Regions from separate parts of the Priestia sp. TSO9 genome, predicted to be linked through region 2. Evidence: a T-box and tRNA genes for the amino acid it is inferred to sense, from the RefSeq annotation. Region 2 holds a T-box; the other holds one or more tRNA genes.
The links. The T-box of region 2 lies ahead of thrS (threonine--tRNA ligase). A T-box ahead of a tRNA ligase gene usually reads a tRNA of that ligase, here a tRNA-Thr.
Positions count from the first base shown of each region.

Region 1: it encodes a tRNA-Thr, which carries the amino acid that the T-box ahead of thrS (threonine--tRNA ligase) is inferred to sense. The anticodon was not compared.

Region 1 is NZ_JAJEKD010000015.1:912,216-920,817, forward strand. Features, by position in the region: gene LJC66_RS19955 (YwaF family protein) at 1-346, opposite strand, end outside; gene LJC66_RS19960 (ABC transporter permease/substrate-binding protein) at 609-2,132, opposite strand; gene LJC66_RS19965 (ABC transporter ATP-binding protein) at 2,132-3,082, opposite strand; tRNA gene LJC66_RS19970 (tRNA-Thr) at 3,333-3,405, opposite strand; gene LJC66_RS19975 (aromatic ring-hydroxylating oxygenase subunit alpha) at 3,616-4,668, shown strand; gene LJC66_RS19980 (DHA2 family efflux MFS transporter permease subunit) at 4,703-6,226, opposite strand; gene LJC66_RS19985 (TetR/AcrR family transcriptional regulator) at 6,492-7,394, shown strand; gene LJC66_RS19990 (hypothetical protein) at 7,402-7,602, opposite strand; gene LJC66_RS19995 (ATP-binding protein) at 7,737-8,602, opposite strand, start outside.
Region 2 is NZ_JAJEKD010000013.1:771,028-779,629, forward strand. Features, by position in the region: gene LJC66_RS12100 (cell wall hydrolase) at 1-146, shown strand, start outside; gene LJC66_RS12105 (hypothetical protein) at 289-489, shown strand; partial or broken gene LJC66_RS12110 (sulfatase family protein) at 654-2,394, shown strand; T-box leader at 2,797-3,023, shown strand; T-box leader at 3,064-3,292, shown strand; gene thrS (threonine--tRNA ligase) at 3,346-4,563, shown strand; gene LJC66_RS12120 (hypothetical protein) at 4,735-4,938, opposite strand; gene LJC66_RS12125 (amino acid permease) at 5,323-6,723, shown strand; gene LJC66_RS12130 (MFS transporter) at 6,788-7,996, opposite strand; gene LJC66_RS12135 (MarR family winged helix-turn-helix transcriptional regulator) at 8,252-8,602, shown strand, end outside.

The sequences.
Region 1 (8,602 bases), on a different contig from region 2:
GAACAGAGCTGCTGATTCCCGCGAAGTACACAAAATAAAAAAGAAACCTGCTTTTGGTTATCAGCATAATAGCAGCCAGCAGCACGACTATATCACTGAGCTGAAGCGGCAAGGAAGTTTCAGCAGACCACTGATGACATCCGATTTCCCAAGCCTGGTAGGCTGTTTCTGAAGCAATTAGAACGAGTGAAAGCAAAACGAACACAAACCTCTTTTGTCGTAGCTGCTTTCGACACAAAAAAATAAATGCTCCTATGATCACGATAATAGCTAAAGTTACAAGATGTTCAACTGAAAAAAGCTGAAAGGAATGTTGTACAGGATGGCACGTAAAAAATGAATTCATAAAACCGCCTCCCTTCCATCAGAAAACAAATTTGGTACCTTTAGCTTGTTCATAAGGCCTCATTTTCATTAATGCTTCTCTCGCATTAAAAAGAGATTGAGACATAACGAGATCACGCCAATCTAAAGACGGACGAATGGAGTAAATAATCGAGTATGGATAATCAACTGCTAGAAACAGCTAAAATAAAAAGATCCGAACGATTTATCATTCGGATCTTCTTTCAACGAACATACTGTTGTCCTAGCTTTTTTCTTCGTTTTTACTCTTTAATTAATCCTTTTTTCACTAAGAATTGATGAGCAACTTCTTCAGCTGTTTTTCCTTTTGCATTTACTTGATAGTTCATTTCACGCATTTCGTCATCACTGATTTTACCGCCCAGTTGATTTAAGATTTTTTTCAGTTCAGGATGCTCTTTTAGCATATCTTCACGAAGCACAGGCGCTCCTTGATACGGAGGGAAGAACTGCTGATCGTCTTTTAAGACTTTCAAACCAAACTGTTTGATTTCAGGATCTGTTGCGTAAGCATCCAGCATATTAATATCGCCTTTTTCTACAGCGCGATAGCGAAGCTTCGGCTCCATCGTTTTAATATTCGGGAAGGTAAGACCATATTCTTTTTGAATGCCTACATAGCCGTCTTCACGATCTTTAAACTCAAGCGTAAACCCTGCTTTTACTTTATCTGTTGCATTTGCCAAATCTGAAACGGTGGTTAGATTATTTTCTTTTGCAAATTCTTTTGTTACTGTCAATGTGTACGTATTATTAAACTTCATTGGATCTAAATAGACAAGGCCGAATTTCTTTTGAAATCCTTCTTTTGCCTGGTTGTACACCTCTGTTTCATCTTTGCTCTCCGGCTGTTCCTTTAGATGCGTCACAATGGCTGTACCCGTATATTCAGGGTACAAGTCAATTTCCTTGTTACGCAGAGCCTCAAATACAAATACTGTTTTTCCAAGCGACGATCGAAGATTTACTTTCATATCGGTTTGATCTTCAATTAATTCTTTGTACATATTAATTAAAATATCTTGTTCTGCACCAATTTTACCTCCGATAACAAGGTCTGGTTTTGTTGCGCTCATCGCTGCAAACGGAGAAACAAGAATGAGTATTAATACGATGATCATAATAAACGAGCGTTTTTTGGACCCTTTTTTAGCTGAGTGTTCAATCGTTCGCAGAATTCCATCAAAAATAAGCGCTAATAATGCTGCTGGAATGGCTCCTAATAAAATCAAACTATTATCGCTTCGGTCAATACCAAGCAAAATTAAGCTTCCGAGTCCGCCCGCTCCGATAAGAGCCACGATTGTCGCTGTACCAATAATGAGTACCATCGCTGTGCGAATTCCGGCCATAATGACAGGAAGAGCTAGAGGAAGTTCTACTTTAATTAATCGTCTCCACGAGTTCATCCCCATAGCTTTGGATGCTTCAATTAAAGATGGGTCCACTTCTTTAATTCCGGTATATGTATTTCGTACAATAGGAAGAAGCGAATATAAAAACAGGGCAATAACCGCGGGAAAGGTTCCAATTCCGACAAGAGGAATCAGTAATCCTAATAAAGCGAGTGAAGGAATGGTTTGCAGTACGGCTGTTACGCCAATGATCGGTTCAGCAATGCGGTCATGTCTCGTTAAGTACAGTCCGAGCGGCACTGAAATTAATACGGCGATAACAAGGGCCAGTACTGAAATTTGAATGTGTTCAAGAAGAGCTTGAAACAGTGCGTCTCCTCGTTGATCTAATAATGTGCTTAGTGCATTCATTACAGCGTTCCTCCTTCTTTCGTCTTATCAGAAAGAAACGCTAATAGAGTTTTGCGCGTTACAACGCCAATGCGTTTGCTCCCTTTTTTCACGGCTATTGCTTCATGGTCGTAAAGGGCGTCCATTGCCTGCTGAACAGTAGCGGTTGAAGCTAGCTCTTCAGTAGGTTCTACGTCTGGCTGTTCACTTTCTTTGAGAAACATATCCAATGTCTCAAATAAAGCATTTCCTTGATTTCCAATAAACGTTTTTACAAATTCATTTTTAGGCTTTTGAATGAATTCCTCCGGGGTTCCAACTTGAACAATTTCCCCGTCTTTCATTAGGCAGATACGATCTCCAAGCGTCATCGCTTCGCTCATATCATGCGTAACAAACACAAATGTTTTTTTGATTTTTTCTTTTAAGCTAATAACATCTTGCTGAAGCTGTTCGCGGCTTAACGGATCGAGGGCACTAAAGGGTTCGTCCATTAAAATAACGGGGGGATCAGCTGCGAGGGCACGCGCTACACCTACACGTTGCTGCTGGCCACCTGAGAGCTCAGACGGCTTTCGGTTTCGATACTGCTTTGGATCTAGTCCTACCAAGGTAAGCAGTTCATCAGTGCGCGTTTTGATTTTGTTTTTCTTCCAATGCTTCATCTCGGGTACAATAGCTATATTTTCAGCAATGGTCATATGAGGAAAAAGAGCAATCTGCTGTAGGACATAACCAATGTTCCAGCGCAGCTCATGTATGTTGTGGTCCGATACGAGCTTATCTTTTATGTATAGTTCTCCTTCGGTAATATCATGAAGACGGTTAATCATTTTTAAGGTGGTTGTTTTCCCACACCCACTCGGACCAATTAAAACGAAAAACTCTCCTTCTTTAATTTCTAGATTAATATTTTTCACGGCGGTCGTACCGTCTGGATATTGCTTTGACACATTCTTAAACGTAATCAAATTATCGTTCACACTCCCTGTTGAAATTTAACCCCTAGTTTCGTGTACCCAATGCTTAGAGGCAATAAACATTCTTTTAAGAATATTTCTAAATATGATTCATAAGACATAGTGAAAAAGATATACATGTTTTCTCACAGCGTCCTAATAAGGCTATCAAACTGTTAAAGTTTTCACAAGGCGGAGAAGAATTTTAAAGCCATCACAAATAAAAAAACCTTCTTTCAACAAGAAAGAAGGTTTTTTAGTATGCTAGCGACAGGGATCGAACCTGCGACCTCTTGCTTACCATGCAAGTGCTCTACCTACTGAGCTACACCAGCGTCTTGGAAAATTATATCACGTTTAAATTCATTTAGGAAGCGCTTTTTTAAATTTTTTTATTGGTATATTCTCTAATTTACGTCTTCTTAAATTCGCACTTTCTACAAAGTTCCATATTTTATGTTAGAACTCCTTACATAAATTATGTGAATTTTCTTTTTTTATATTACCCTTAGTAAAAGAGCTTACAAAAGAAGGGAAGAAAATAGATGGAACAACAACCAACCATGACCAAATCAAAAACGGCAACTCCCTACCCAAGAGACTGCACGTTCAGCCTGGAAGATTGGACGACGCTCGCTAAGTATTGGTACCCCGTCGCACGCTGCAGTGAGGTAACAGAGAAACCAACGTCCGTAAAACTGCTAGATGTAAATCTAGTTCTATACCGTACCACACACAAAGTAGTGGCGGCTCGTGATTTATGCGTTCACCGAGGCACCCCTCTTAGCATGGGCTGGGTGGAAGATGATGAAATTGTCTGTCCTTACCACGGCTTCCGCTATGCAACGGACGGCGCATGCACGTCGATTCCAGCTCACCCTGATGCCAATATTTCTCCCCGCTTGTGTATGGCCGTCTATCCAGTTATTGAACGATTTGGATTAGTGTGGACTTCCCTGACAGGGGAACAAGATAACCTGCCTTACTTCGATGCGTGGGAGGACCCTGATTTTCAGCAAATTGTTTGTCCGAGCTTTGATATCATGGGTTCGGCCGGTCGTCAAATGGAAGGCTTTTTAGACGTAGCTCATTTTGCTTGGGTTCACACGGACACATTTGGTGATCGAAACAACGCCTTTGTGCCTAAGTATAAAGTAAGCGATACAGAGTATGGGCTTCATGTAGAATATACGAGCACCGTGAGCAATTATTCCAAAGAACAGCAGCATTTAAATCCACCTGATTTTAAATGGCTTCGTGTCTTTGATGTTTATCCACCGTTTACAGCTACGCTAAAAGTATACTTCCCAGAAGGCGCAGAGCTGTGGATTATGAATGCAGTCTCTCCTATTTCAGCCCGCGAAACACGTTTATTCGCACCAATCGCTCGAAACTTTGACAAAGATTCTCCCGTTGAAGGTGTGTATGACTTTAACCTTCGCGTCTTTGACGAAGACCGTGAAATGGTTGAAAACCAAAAACCTGAAGACTTGCCTTTAGACCTGCAGATGGAAGCGCACATTATGGCTGATCAAACGTCCATCGGCTACCGAAAATTATTAAAGAAAATGGGGTTAAGTTTTAGATATACAAGCTAAAAAAATCCCCGCTGTCTCAGCGGGGATTTCTTTTTCATTTAGCGAACTGCTCACGTCCTGCTTTTTCCTTTATCACTTCATCTTCACTTGCCGGCGTTGCGCGTTTCATAAATAATGAAAGAATTAAGGCAACCACCACTAGTACTACTGAGACGGCAAACGCATCGTTAATCCCTTGTACCATTGCCTGCATCCCAATCTGTTCTTTCATTTGAGCTGCCCCGGCTGCGGTTGCATTCGCTGCTCCCGCTCCGCTCATTGCATCTTGAGCGAGCTCTTTTGCATGCGTAGCTGTACGGTTTGACATCACCGTTACTAAAAGAGCCGAACCAATAGCTCCCGATACTTGTTGAAGCGTGTTATTCATCGCAGTACCATGCGGATTAAAGCGCTGCGGCAGCTGATTTAATCCGTTTGTCATAACCGGCATCATCACCATAGACATTCCGAACATGCGAAGTGTGTAAAGCGTAATGAGCGTTGTATACGTCGTATCAAGCTCTAAGTTACTGAAGAAATACGTCGTAACGGCTGTAATCGTTAGACCCGTTACAGCCAGTGCACGCGCTCCAAATTTATCAAATAATTTTCCGGTAATCGGTGACATCACACCCATTAATAGCGCACCCGGAAGCATTAGTAATCCTGAATGAAGCGGAGAAATGCCTCGTACCGTTTGAACATAAATTGGCATTAGCAGCATGGCTGAGAATAATGCCATTGTGATCACCATTGAAATCGTTGATGATAAAGCAAACATTGGATATTTAAAAATGCGGAATTCAAGCATAGGTGTTTTAAGCTTGAACTGACGCGTAATAAATAAAATCAGCGCCACAGCTCCTACGATAATGGTGCCGTATACTTCCACAGAATCCCAGCCTTTATCTCCTGCTGAGCTAAATCCGTATAGAAGTCCCCCAAATCCAATCGTAGATAACACAAGCGATAGGAAATCCAAATTGATTTCCACTTTTTCTTTTTTGTCTTTTAATAGGAAGAAAGAGCCTATTAATACAATTGCCGCGATTGGCGTAACAAGGTGGAACAGCATTCTCCACTCATAGTGTTCAATTAGCCACCCTGATAAAGTAGGACCAATTGCCGGAGCAAAAATCATAACTAAACCGAAAATCCCCATCGCAGCTCCGCGTTTTTCTAATGGAAAACTTGTGAGCAATACGTTCATTAAAAGCGGCATCATAATGGCTGCGCCTGATGCTTGGATAATACGAGCGGTTAACAAGACCGAAAATACGGGCGAAGCACCGGCAAGTATTGTTCCTGCTGTAAATAAAGTCATTGCCGTTAAAAATAAGCCTCTGACAGAATAGCGCTGAATTAAAAAAGCGGTTGTTGGAATCATAATACCATTCACTAACATATAACCAGTAGAAAGCCACTGGACAGTTGACGTTGTCACCTCTAAGTCTTTCATAATAGACGGCAGCGCCACGTTTAATAATGTTTCATTCAACAATGAGATAAAAGCGCCAATTAACAAAATAGCAATTATGCCATAAGGCGGCTTTTCCATTTGATTTATCGATTGACTCATTATTGTACCTCCTTATACTTTAAGTTCATTTTTTTAGACACATGTTCTACATAGAGTATATTATACTGTGAGTTCAATTTATGCAAGTGAAAAATCTTGCGTTCATATCCTTTATTTTATCGACTTTTTTAGTCCTATAATCCTTTTATATCAATGCATTTTCGCGGTATCGTCTATTTTTTCGAAAAGAACATTTGTGTAAACGCTTTAAATCATGTATCATAAAGTTGGATCATGAGTCTAATTTTATATTTAGGTGATAATAATGAATAACCGAAAACAGCAAGTTGTAAAAAATGCACACCATCTCTTCGTTGAGAAAGGATTTCAAGCTACTTCTATTCAAGACATCATTGATTATAGCGGCATTTCAAAAGGAACATTCTACAACTATTTTTCTTCAAAAAATGAATTATTAATCGCTGTTTTCACATGGCTTCATACGACCATTGAACAAGAGCGGAATCAGCTGCTGGTTGGTAAAAGTCTGACCGATGTAGATGTATTTGTTAAACAGATTGATGCACAGATGAAAAACCATCATAAACATAAATTTTTCACATTACTTGAAGAAGTATTTGTTTCCAATGATCCTGACTTAAAAGCGTACATAAAAAAAACCCAGTTTATCGAAGTAAACTGGGTTTACAAGCGGTTCATTGATTTATTTGGACAAGAAAAGAAACCGTACCTGCTAGATTGTGCAATTATGTTTCTTGGCATGCTTCATCGCAACTTTCACTATAATTTTATGGTTAATGGCACAAATACTGACCCACATGAGATCATAAGCTACAGTGTCAAACGCTTGCTTCCTCTTGTAGACGAAGTAGCAAATTCAGGAGACATTTTGCTCGATCCGCAAACGATTAAAGAATGGCTTCCATCTTGCCCGAATACTAAAAATCAAATAGAACAGGATATTTCTGCAGCACTTATCGATTTAAAAAAACAGGTTCACAAACAATTTACTGATGAATTCGAACGTCAAAAATGCACAGAGCTTATTAGTTTTATTGAAGAAGAGCTGTTTAAACAGTCAAATCCCCGGAAGTTTGTTGTTGATAGTGCTCTTCATTCGTTACAGCAGCTGTCTGTCAACAAAAGTAAGACAACGCTAGAGGATTTACAGACGATGATTGATCAGTATGTGAGTGAACTTCATTAAAAACAAATTAAGCCATAACGAAATCAATACAATCTAAAAACGAACAAATGAGATACATGAGCTGAACCTCTTGTTCCACCGCTGTTGATTTCCGTGCAAGGCTTCGCTTTCCGCGGGCGGCCGGTGAGCCTCCTCGTCGCGTACGCTCCTGCGGGCTCTCACCTGTGCCGCTTTTCCTGCAGGTGTCTTCGCCTTGCCCTCCCATCAACTGCTAGAAGCGACTAAGTAGATGAAACATACATTTACCCTGCCAATGAAAAAATCCGAATGCGTTTGATTCTCCCTCAAGGATCAAACGCATTCAGATCTTCCTTCAACTAAACAACTTTTGTCCCGGCCTTTTTATTCACAAAGTGGAAACTCAAGTGAAAAGCACGTTTCTTTCCCTTTTATGCTAGACACACTCACTTTTCCCTTCATATAATGAATAATGCTGAAAGATACCATCGTTCCAAGTCCCGTACCTTTTTCTTTTGTTGTAAAATACGGTTCGCCTAGCCGGTTGATTTGTTCTTGCGTCATGCCGCAGCCCGTATCAATAATATCCACGATAACAGCTCCGCCTTCTTTTCCTACTTTAATAGTTAACGTGCCTCCGTTTTGCATCGCTTCAATACTATTTTTAAATAAATTGATTAAGCACTGCTGAAGCTTTCTTCTTTCTCCCATTACGAAGCACTTCACTTCTTCATCAAATGTAAAATCAATCGCGACTCCATTCATATTGGCAAGAGGCGTCATAATATGGGTGACGTGATGAATCTCTTCTGAAATATTCATTTTTTCATTTCGTTCTGGTGCAGAATTGGCAAACAGCAAGTAATCATCAATGATTTCTTTTGCGCGGTCTAGTTCATTAATCGCAATTGAAATGTAGCGTTTTTTAGTAGGTTCTTTTTCATCTTCTTGCAGCATTTGCATAAATCCTCTGCTTGCCGTTAGAGGATTTCGCACTTCATGAGAGATGCTGGCAGCTAAATGACTGACAATTTCTAGTTTCTCTGCTTTCATCAGGCGCTGCAGCACTAGTAAATTTGCCCGTATCGCTTCCCACAGTATGGTAATTACAAACATGCCTGCTACATCTAAAATCGCGAATTGAACCCACACGCTAATAGGAATGCTTGTTACGTGCAAGACAAAAATGGATACAAGCATAGCTAATAAAGAACCGATTATACTAAGACAGGTGCTCACGATAATTCTAT
Region 2 (8,602 bases):
CAAAAAAAGCTGTAGAAGAAGCAATTAACTTCCAAGGTCAAGGGAAAGGTTCATTATTCTTCTTTAATCCTGATAAAACGGGAGATCAATGGCTGCGCCAAAAACAAGAAACAATTAAAATAGGAAATCATGTATTTGCAAAATAATAAAAAAGCTAATGGCTAGCTGCGCGCTGCTATTAGCTTTTTTAGTTATGTACATAAAATAAACAGTAGAACAACCTTTAAAATTAGAATTTCATGGTAAAATATAAAAAGTCATTCATAATTAAAAATATGAGGTGATAACGTGAAAGAGAATATGATGTTTGCTTGGATAGCTTCATGGTTAGCTCTTGCTGGTCAGCTCGTTTTTTTTATGGGAGTAGCGCTTTTTACAGGGGATTGGCGCTACATGATGTGGAGTTTTATGATAAGTATAATTGTAGGTATACCTAGTATCATTGGCACCTATAAACGAAATCAGCAGCTAAAAGCATACAAAAAATAAGGAATATCGTATTGAAACGAGCTATGAAAGACTTAGAGAAATCCTCCAAGTCTTTTTTCGTTTGGGTATAAAAAGACATGAACCGTACTCCGTTCTTCTAAAAAAAGTGCTTTTTACATAGTTTATCAATACAGAAAATTTGATAAACACGCGGAGGAGTAAACATGCAGAAACAGCCTAATTTTTTGTTAATTGTCGTGGACGAGGAGCGATTTCCACCCTTATATGAAAGTAAAGAACTAAAAAAGTGGAGAAAAAACATTTAAAAGCACATGAATTTTTAAAACAGCATGGAATGGAATTTACCCTTCACTACGTCGGTTCTACAGCTTGTTCACCAAGTCGAGCTACATTGTTTACAGGGCAGTATCCTTCCTTGCACGGAGTTACGCAAACGCAAGGTATCGCAAAGAAGTCACAAGATCCTGATATGTTTTGGCTGCAGCCTAATACCGTCCCGACGATGGGGGATTATTTTAAGCAGGCTGGGTATCAAACCTTTTATAAAGGAAAATGGCACATTTCTGATGAGAACATCTTAATTCCAGGAACACATAATGTTTTTTCTAGCTACCAGATGCAAACAGGAATACCGGATCCGGAAAAAGAATGCCTCTATCAACGGGCTAATAAGCTTGAAAAGTTTGGTTTTTCAGGGTGGATTGGTCCAGAACCGGAAGGGAGAAACCCGCACAATTCTGGTTCATCTGCGGCCGTTGGAGTGAGCGGACGAGACGAAATATATGCAGAGGAAATCATAGAGCTTATTCAACGATTAGAACATCAAGCGACTGAGCAGCCTTGGCTCATGGTAGCTTCGTTTGTGAACCCGCATGACATTGCGCTGTTTGGAGCGATTACCAAACACCTTCCTATGTTTCAGTTTTCTATTGATGAGACGATTCCGAACATCGATCCGCCGCCTACCATTAGAGAACCTTTACAAACAAAGCCTTGCGCTCAAAGCAGCTATAAATACTCTATCCAAAAGCGCTGCAGCCAACGCCAAATTCTAGCTTCTACCGGCGCTTGTATTATCAGCTGCAAAAAAATGTTGATAAACAAATTTTAAAAGTTCTTCGGACCATAGAACAATCTTCTTTCTATGAAAATACAATTATTATTTTTACGTCTGATCACGGTGATTTGCTTGGAGCTCACGGGGGACTACATCAAAAATGGTACAACATGTATGAAGAATCTATTCACGTTCCGCTTCTCATTCACAACAAATGTTTGTTTACCAATTATCAACGTACAGACCTGATGACTAGTCACGTTGACTTGATCCCGACAATGCTTAGTTTAGCTAATATCAATGCTTCCGCTGTTCAAAAGCAATTACAAAAAAGTCATACGGAAGTACATCCATTTGTTGGGCGAGACCTGTCAGGTATACTTCGAGGAGAATCGTCTCTTGAGCAAGAGCAAACACCGGTTTTCTTCATGACGGATGATGACCCGACAAAAGGACTTCACCAAACAAGTTTTTTAGGAGAAAGCTACCCGTCAGTTGTTCAGCCTAATCACATTCAAGCGGTCATTGTCGAGTTTTCGTCAGCGGCAGGAAAGGAAATTTGGAAATACGCTCGCTATCATGATAATCCGCAATTTTGGTCAGCAGATGACAAAAAAGATGAATTCATTCACGGAGAGCAATATGAAGGTTACCCTGTAAGTCTTACTACCCTCAAAACAACACGTGTTCCCGATCAAATTGAAATGTACAATTTGACCAAGGATCCGTTAGAAACAGTAAATCTGGCTCACCCGTACTTTTCGACAAATGAAACAAGGGAAATTCAGCGGCAGCTTGATGTTATTCTTAAAGAACAAATCAGGACAAAACGGATTTTTCCGCAAAGTGGAAGTATGTATGATGAGCTTCAGTCTAAAGATAGATAAAAAATAGTTTCTACGGATTTAAGTCAACTATTTGGGTGAGCAGAAAAAGGTATATTTAATATTTTAGTATATAAATAAAAAAACCTGATGATGCTTGTGCTATGTTACTTGTTCTGGTTTGGGATAGTATTGGTTTTACTTCGTTAATTCCGCTTAGATAAAACAAATAAGGACTTACGGTATCTTTCTTTTGCGCTTTATTGTTGTGAAAATAAAGGTAAAAATAAGAATAGAATGTAGTCGTTAATAGTATAATAAAAAACTTTTTAAGTCCGTATATTCTTAAGTAACTTTTCAAGAATTCAAGCATAAAGTAATTCTATACCATTAAAAAATAAAAAATTATCTCTTGACTTCTGTTAAATTTATACACTATAATCGCTTTTAACAACTAATAAACAGTATTTGGCAATGAAAAGGACATGAATTAGGTGCTGTTTTCTTCGCAGAGAATAGGGTCACTGGCTGAGAGCCCTTAAGAAATCATCTAATTTACCACCTTAGAGCTATTGCAGGGAACGTGCATAACTGAAACTGCAATCGGTAAAACCGTTATCTTTTTTGAGCGTAAAATACGTATGGGTATTTTACGGAATTAGGGTGGTACCACGGCCGCATTCGTCCCTTTACTAGGGATGAGTGCGGTTTTTTTATGTAGAAAAAATGAATATACGAGCAATGAAAAGGACATGAATCATTTTTGGATTTTCTTTACAGAGAGTAGGGTCACTGGCTGAGAACCCTTAGAAAACGAAATGAATTTACCACCTTGGAGCTGCGGCGGGGAATGTATATACACTGAAACCGCAACCGGTAAAACCGTTATCTTTTTAAGCGTAAAATACGTATGGGTATTTTACGGAATTAGGGTGGTACCACGGCCGCATTCGTCCCTTTACTAGGGATGAGTGCGGCTTTTTTGTTGAATAAAAACATATTGGAGGAATGAACATGTCAAAACAAATGGAAGCAGAAAAGCGAAATCATCAAAAATTAGGTCAAGAACTGGAGCTGTTTATGTCGATGGAAGAAGCTCCTGGCATGCCGTTTTTCTTACCTAACGGAATGATTGTTCGAAATGAGTTAGAAAACTACTGGAAACAAAAGCATTACAAAGCAGGCTATCAGGAGATAAAAACACCAATCATGATGAAACAGGAGCTATGGGAACAATCAGGACACTGGGAGCACTATCATGAGAATATGTATTTTTCAAATGTTGACAAACAAAACTATGCGATTAAACCTATGAATTGTCCGGGAGCCATTTTGTTGTTTAACAGCAAGCGAAGAAGCTACCGAGAACTTCCGATTCGATACGCAGAGCTTGGATTAGTTCATCGCCACGAGCTTTCTGGCTCTTTAAACGGATTGCTAAGAGTCCGTTCATTCACACAGGACGACGCTCATTTATTCGTAGAACTCAGTCAGATTGAAGCTGAGATTAGCCGCATCCTAGCGTTTATCCATGACTTTTACTCACATTTTGGCTTCGATTACAAAGTGGAGCTATCCACACGACCTGGAAAATTCATGGGAGATATTGAAACATGGAACCAAGCAGAAAAGTCGCTTCAATCTGTGTTAAGTGAAAAAGGCTTAGATTACCAGGTTAATGAAGGAGACGGAGCTTTTTATGGGCCGAAAATCGATTTTCATATTTTAGATTCCTTAGGTCGCAGCTGGCAGTGCGGAACAGTTCAGCTTGATTTTCTAATGCCAGAGAAGTTTGACTGTATGTATATTGGGGAAGACAATAAACCGCATCGTCCCGTAATGATTCACCGCGCTATATACGGTTCCGTTGAACGATTTATGGCCATCTTGATTGAACATTACGAAGGTCAATTTCCTCTTTGGCTGGCTCCTGTTCAACTCAAACTATTGCCTATTGCACCGCCGCATATGGAATATGCATATAAAGTGAAACACGAGATGGAGTTAAAAGGATATCGTGTGGAAGTAGATGATCGCATTGAAAAAATAGGGCTAAAAATTCGAGAAGCAGAAATGCTGAAAGTTCCTTATATGGCTGTGATAGGAGATAAAGAAGTGGAAAATGAATCGCTTGCTATGCGAAAGCATGGGAAGAAAAATATAGGAACAATAAGTGTGGAAGAGGCAGCTGTAAACTTGAATAAAGAAAAAAATTCAAACGGAGTTTATTGAAGCCATTTACCTTGCTAAATAGAAAAATCCGATTTTTTAAGTCGGATAGTGATTCCCTTCATCTTGTCTTACACCAAAATGAAGGGAATATTGAACTAGAAGGGTATAAAATATTATATATCGGCAGTGTAACTTTTGTCTTAGATAAACGCCGTTATTTTATAAAAAAATTTATCTTATTCTATTCGAATCGTTTGTGGATGAAGCTGAAGCTTCACCTGATGGTTTGTTTATGTTTTGCTGATCTCGCTTCTTTTTAGAAGGAGAGTAAAAAAGAAATTTAAACATAAAGTATACTCCTAATGCTAGTAAAATACAGCCAATAAGTAAGTTAATCATCTTTCTCCGCCCTTCATACACTTCAGTTTTCATCATTATAACACCCGGTAAGATAAAACATTCATCGTTCTGTAAATAATCTCTATGTCAGGAATTTATATCTGAAGATAGTTAGTAAAAAAGTTATTTAAAAAAAATATAAAATAATTTTTCAGAATATTATTTTTATTCAAACTTATTATACGTAAGCATAATGATAATCTCTTTATTTAGTTTATAAATACAAAATAGAGCAATGATAAGAAATCGCTTACAAAAACTCTTGAAATATATATAATGATATTAGTATACTAATAGACAAGTTAGTAATTATTTCTATATAATTACTACTGTATCTGAAGTGAAAACGCGCAGGCAAATGGGAAAGACGTTATTTTCAAGTTTTTAATGGATGAGTGGCAACAGAAAGGAGAGAGTGCAATGGGAAAACTATTTAAAAAGAAGTCAATCGAGCAATTATTAGAACAAAGTCAAAACAAATCTCTAGTCAAAACATTAGGAGCATTCGATTTGACTCTTCTTGGTATTGGAGCCGTAATCGGAACGGGGGTTTTAGTATTAACAGGCTTAGTAGCTGCTAACGATGCTGGGCCAGCCGTTATTTTTTCTTTTATATTGGCTTCTATTGTATGCGGTTTTGCAGCGCTGTGCTATGCGGAATTTGCTTCAACTATACCTGTATCTGGGAGCGTTTACACCTATACATATGCAACCATCGGCGAAGTGGTAGCGCACTTAATGGGATGGACGTTGCTTTCTGTCTATTTGTTAACGATGTCAGCAGTAGCAAACGGCTGGTCTTCTTATTTTAACAACTTTTTAGAAGGCTTTGGTTTTTCACTGCCAAAAGAATTGATTACAATCCCTGCAAATGGAGGCCTAGTAAACCTTCCTGCTATTTGTATTACGCTTCTTATTACATGGCTGCTTTCAAGAGGAACAAAAGAAAGTAAAAAAGTGAATAACTTTATGGTACTTGTTAAATTGTTTATTATCCTTCTCTTCATTATTGTAGGAGCTTTTTATGTAAAACCGTCTAATTGGACACCTTTTATGCCTTATGGAATTGAAGGTGTTGTGACAGGGGGAGCGGCCGTATTTTTTGCTTTCTTAGGTTTCGATGCCTTATCTACATCAGCAGAAGAAGTAAAGAATCCGCAGCGCAATTTGCCCATTGGAATTATTAGTTCACTTGTGATCTGCACGATTATTTATGTAGCAGTATGCCTTGTTATGACCGGAGTTGTTTCGTACAAGGAACTGAATGTTCCAGAAGCAATGGCCTATGTTCTTCATTCAGTAGGACAAAATGCAGTGGCAGGAGTTATTGCTGCAGGAGCTGTCATTGGAATCATGGCTGTTATTTTCGCCTACATTTATGCAGCAACACGCATTTTATTCTCAATGAGCCGCGACGGCTTGTTGCCAAAAGCATTTGCCAAAACAAACGAGAAAACAGGAGTTCCGATTCTTTCTACTTGGCTAGTAGGGATTATCGGAGCGTTAATTTCAGGATTTATAGATCTAAAAGAACTTGCGAATTTAGCAAATATCGGAGCTCTTTTAACTTTCGGCATGGTGGGCGTCAGCATTATCATCTTACGTAAAACGCATCCAACTTTAAAACGTGGATTTACAATGCCGTTTGTCCCGGTTTTACCAATTTTATCTGTATTATCTTGTTTATTTTTAATGATTAATCTTCCTAAAACAACATGGCTGTATTTTAGCATATGGATTGTGCTTGGTATAGTTGTATATGTCGGTTATTCTCGTAAACACAGTCGATTAACAAGTAAAGAAATGAAAAAAGCGAGTTAAAAGTAAAAAAGAGCCTTTCAGCAAAGAAAGGCTCTTTTTTACTTGTTGTTCGGTTGTTAGACAGTTAGGACGATTGTTCACTATGTTTTTTGCGTGTTTCCACAATAAAAAGACAAGTGCTGATAACAAAAGCCGTTCCTACAAAAATGGCGCCGACCCAAGGAAGTGAAGTAAGTCCCATATGGTTAATAATTACGCCTCCGAAAAAGGCGCCAAAAGCATTTCCTAAGTTAGCAAACGAATGATTCGAAGTAGAAGCTAAAGCAGGTGCTTCCTGTGCTAAGTTCATAATTTTCACTTGAATACCAGGCATTACAGCAAATGCTGCTGCCCCCCAGAAAAACAGCGTGATAATCGCTGCTGTTGGGCTTTTAACGGTAAACGTAAAAATAGTCAGCACAATACAAAGAAAAGCAAATATACCTACAACCGAAGGCATTAACTTCCAGTCTGCTAGCTTGCCTCCAACAACGTTTCCGAGCGTAACTCCGCATCCATATAATACAAGTATCCACGTAACGCTATGTTCACTTACTCCTGTAACGTCTTCAAGAAGCGGTGTAATGTACGTAAATACAGTAAATAAACTACCGCATCCTATTGCGCTTAAAAGAAGCATCACAAGAAGTTTTGGTTGAGTAAAAGCAGCAAACTGCTGTTTTAGACCCGTTAATTTGTCTTGACCAAGCTTTGGGATAAACAGAATAATACCAATAAATGCAATAATCCCCATGATCGTAATAGCTCCAAACGAAGCTCTCCAGCCTAAGTGTTGCCCAATGAATGTTCCCACAGGAACGCCGATTATATTTGCAATGGTTAAACCTGCCATCATCGTTGCCACAGCACTTGCACGTTTATGAGGTTGTACGAGCCGTGAAGCAATAACAGCGCCTACTCCAAAGAAAGTACCGTGACATAATGCCGTAACTAAACGAGCTCCCATTAAAATTCCATAGCTAGGTGCAATAATAGCAATCGCATTTCCGAGAATAAATAAAAGCATAAGTAAACAAAGCAGAAGCTTTTGAGGAAGTCGATGAGTAAAAATGGTTAAAATTGGCGCGCCGATTGCTACTCCTAAAGCATAGCTTGTAATTAGTTGGCCAGCAGTCGAAATGCTAACGTGAAGGTCTTCCGCAACGTTAGGCAATATCCCCATAATAACAAATTCCGTCATTCCGATAGCAAAAGCTCCAAGAGTCAATGAGATGAGAGCAATTGGAAAGGAATCTTTCTTACTGACCTGCTCATTAGCATGCATTGTATTCATGTGTGATCACCCTTTCTGTGTATAAAATTTATATCTCCTTGAAAAGAAGTCAATTACTAATAATACTTAAGTGATTGAGCTTTGACAACCAAAAAAGCTGATGTAAGCGGTATCTTTTCGAATTCCATTTATCTTTATCATATATGAAGACAGTCAGACATAAATTTATTGACAGAATAAAGTTTAGTCCTATAAACTATTTTTAAAGTTGAATAGTTTATACCTATAAACTAAATGTGCAAAGGAGGGAAAGAAGTGACGAAAAGCAAGTTATATCAAGCTGTAGAACTTTTTGAAGAAGTGCTGTTTGTAGGAACAGAAGTAATTCACAGAGAGATAAGCCATAACCTCTTCGAACATGTCTCTAGGCAGCAGTTTGATTTGTTAAATAGTTTAATGATTAAAGGTCCATCTTCACCTGGCAGTCTTGCTGTCTTGCAAGGTGTTCATAAAAGTGCTATTTCGAATCGAATCAAAAAGCTGCTCGAAAAAAGGCTTGTGGAGTGGGACACTAATGAACTAGAGAGCGATAAACGTTCTAAGCTTATTAAGATTACGGCTGAAGGAGAAAAGGTAATAAATGACGGAAATGCCGCGTGTTTTAGT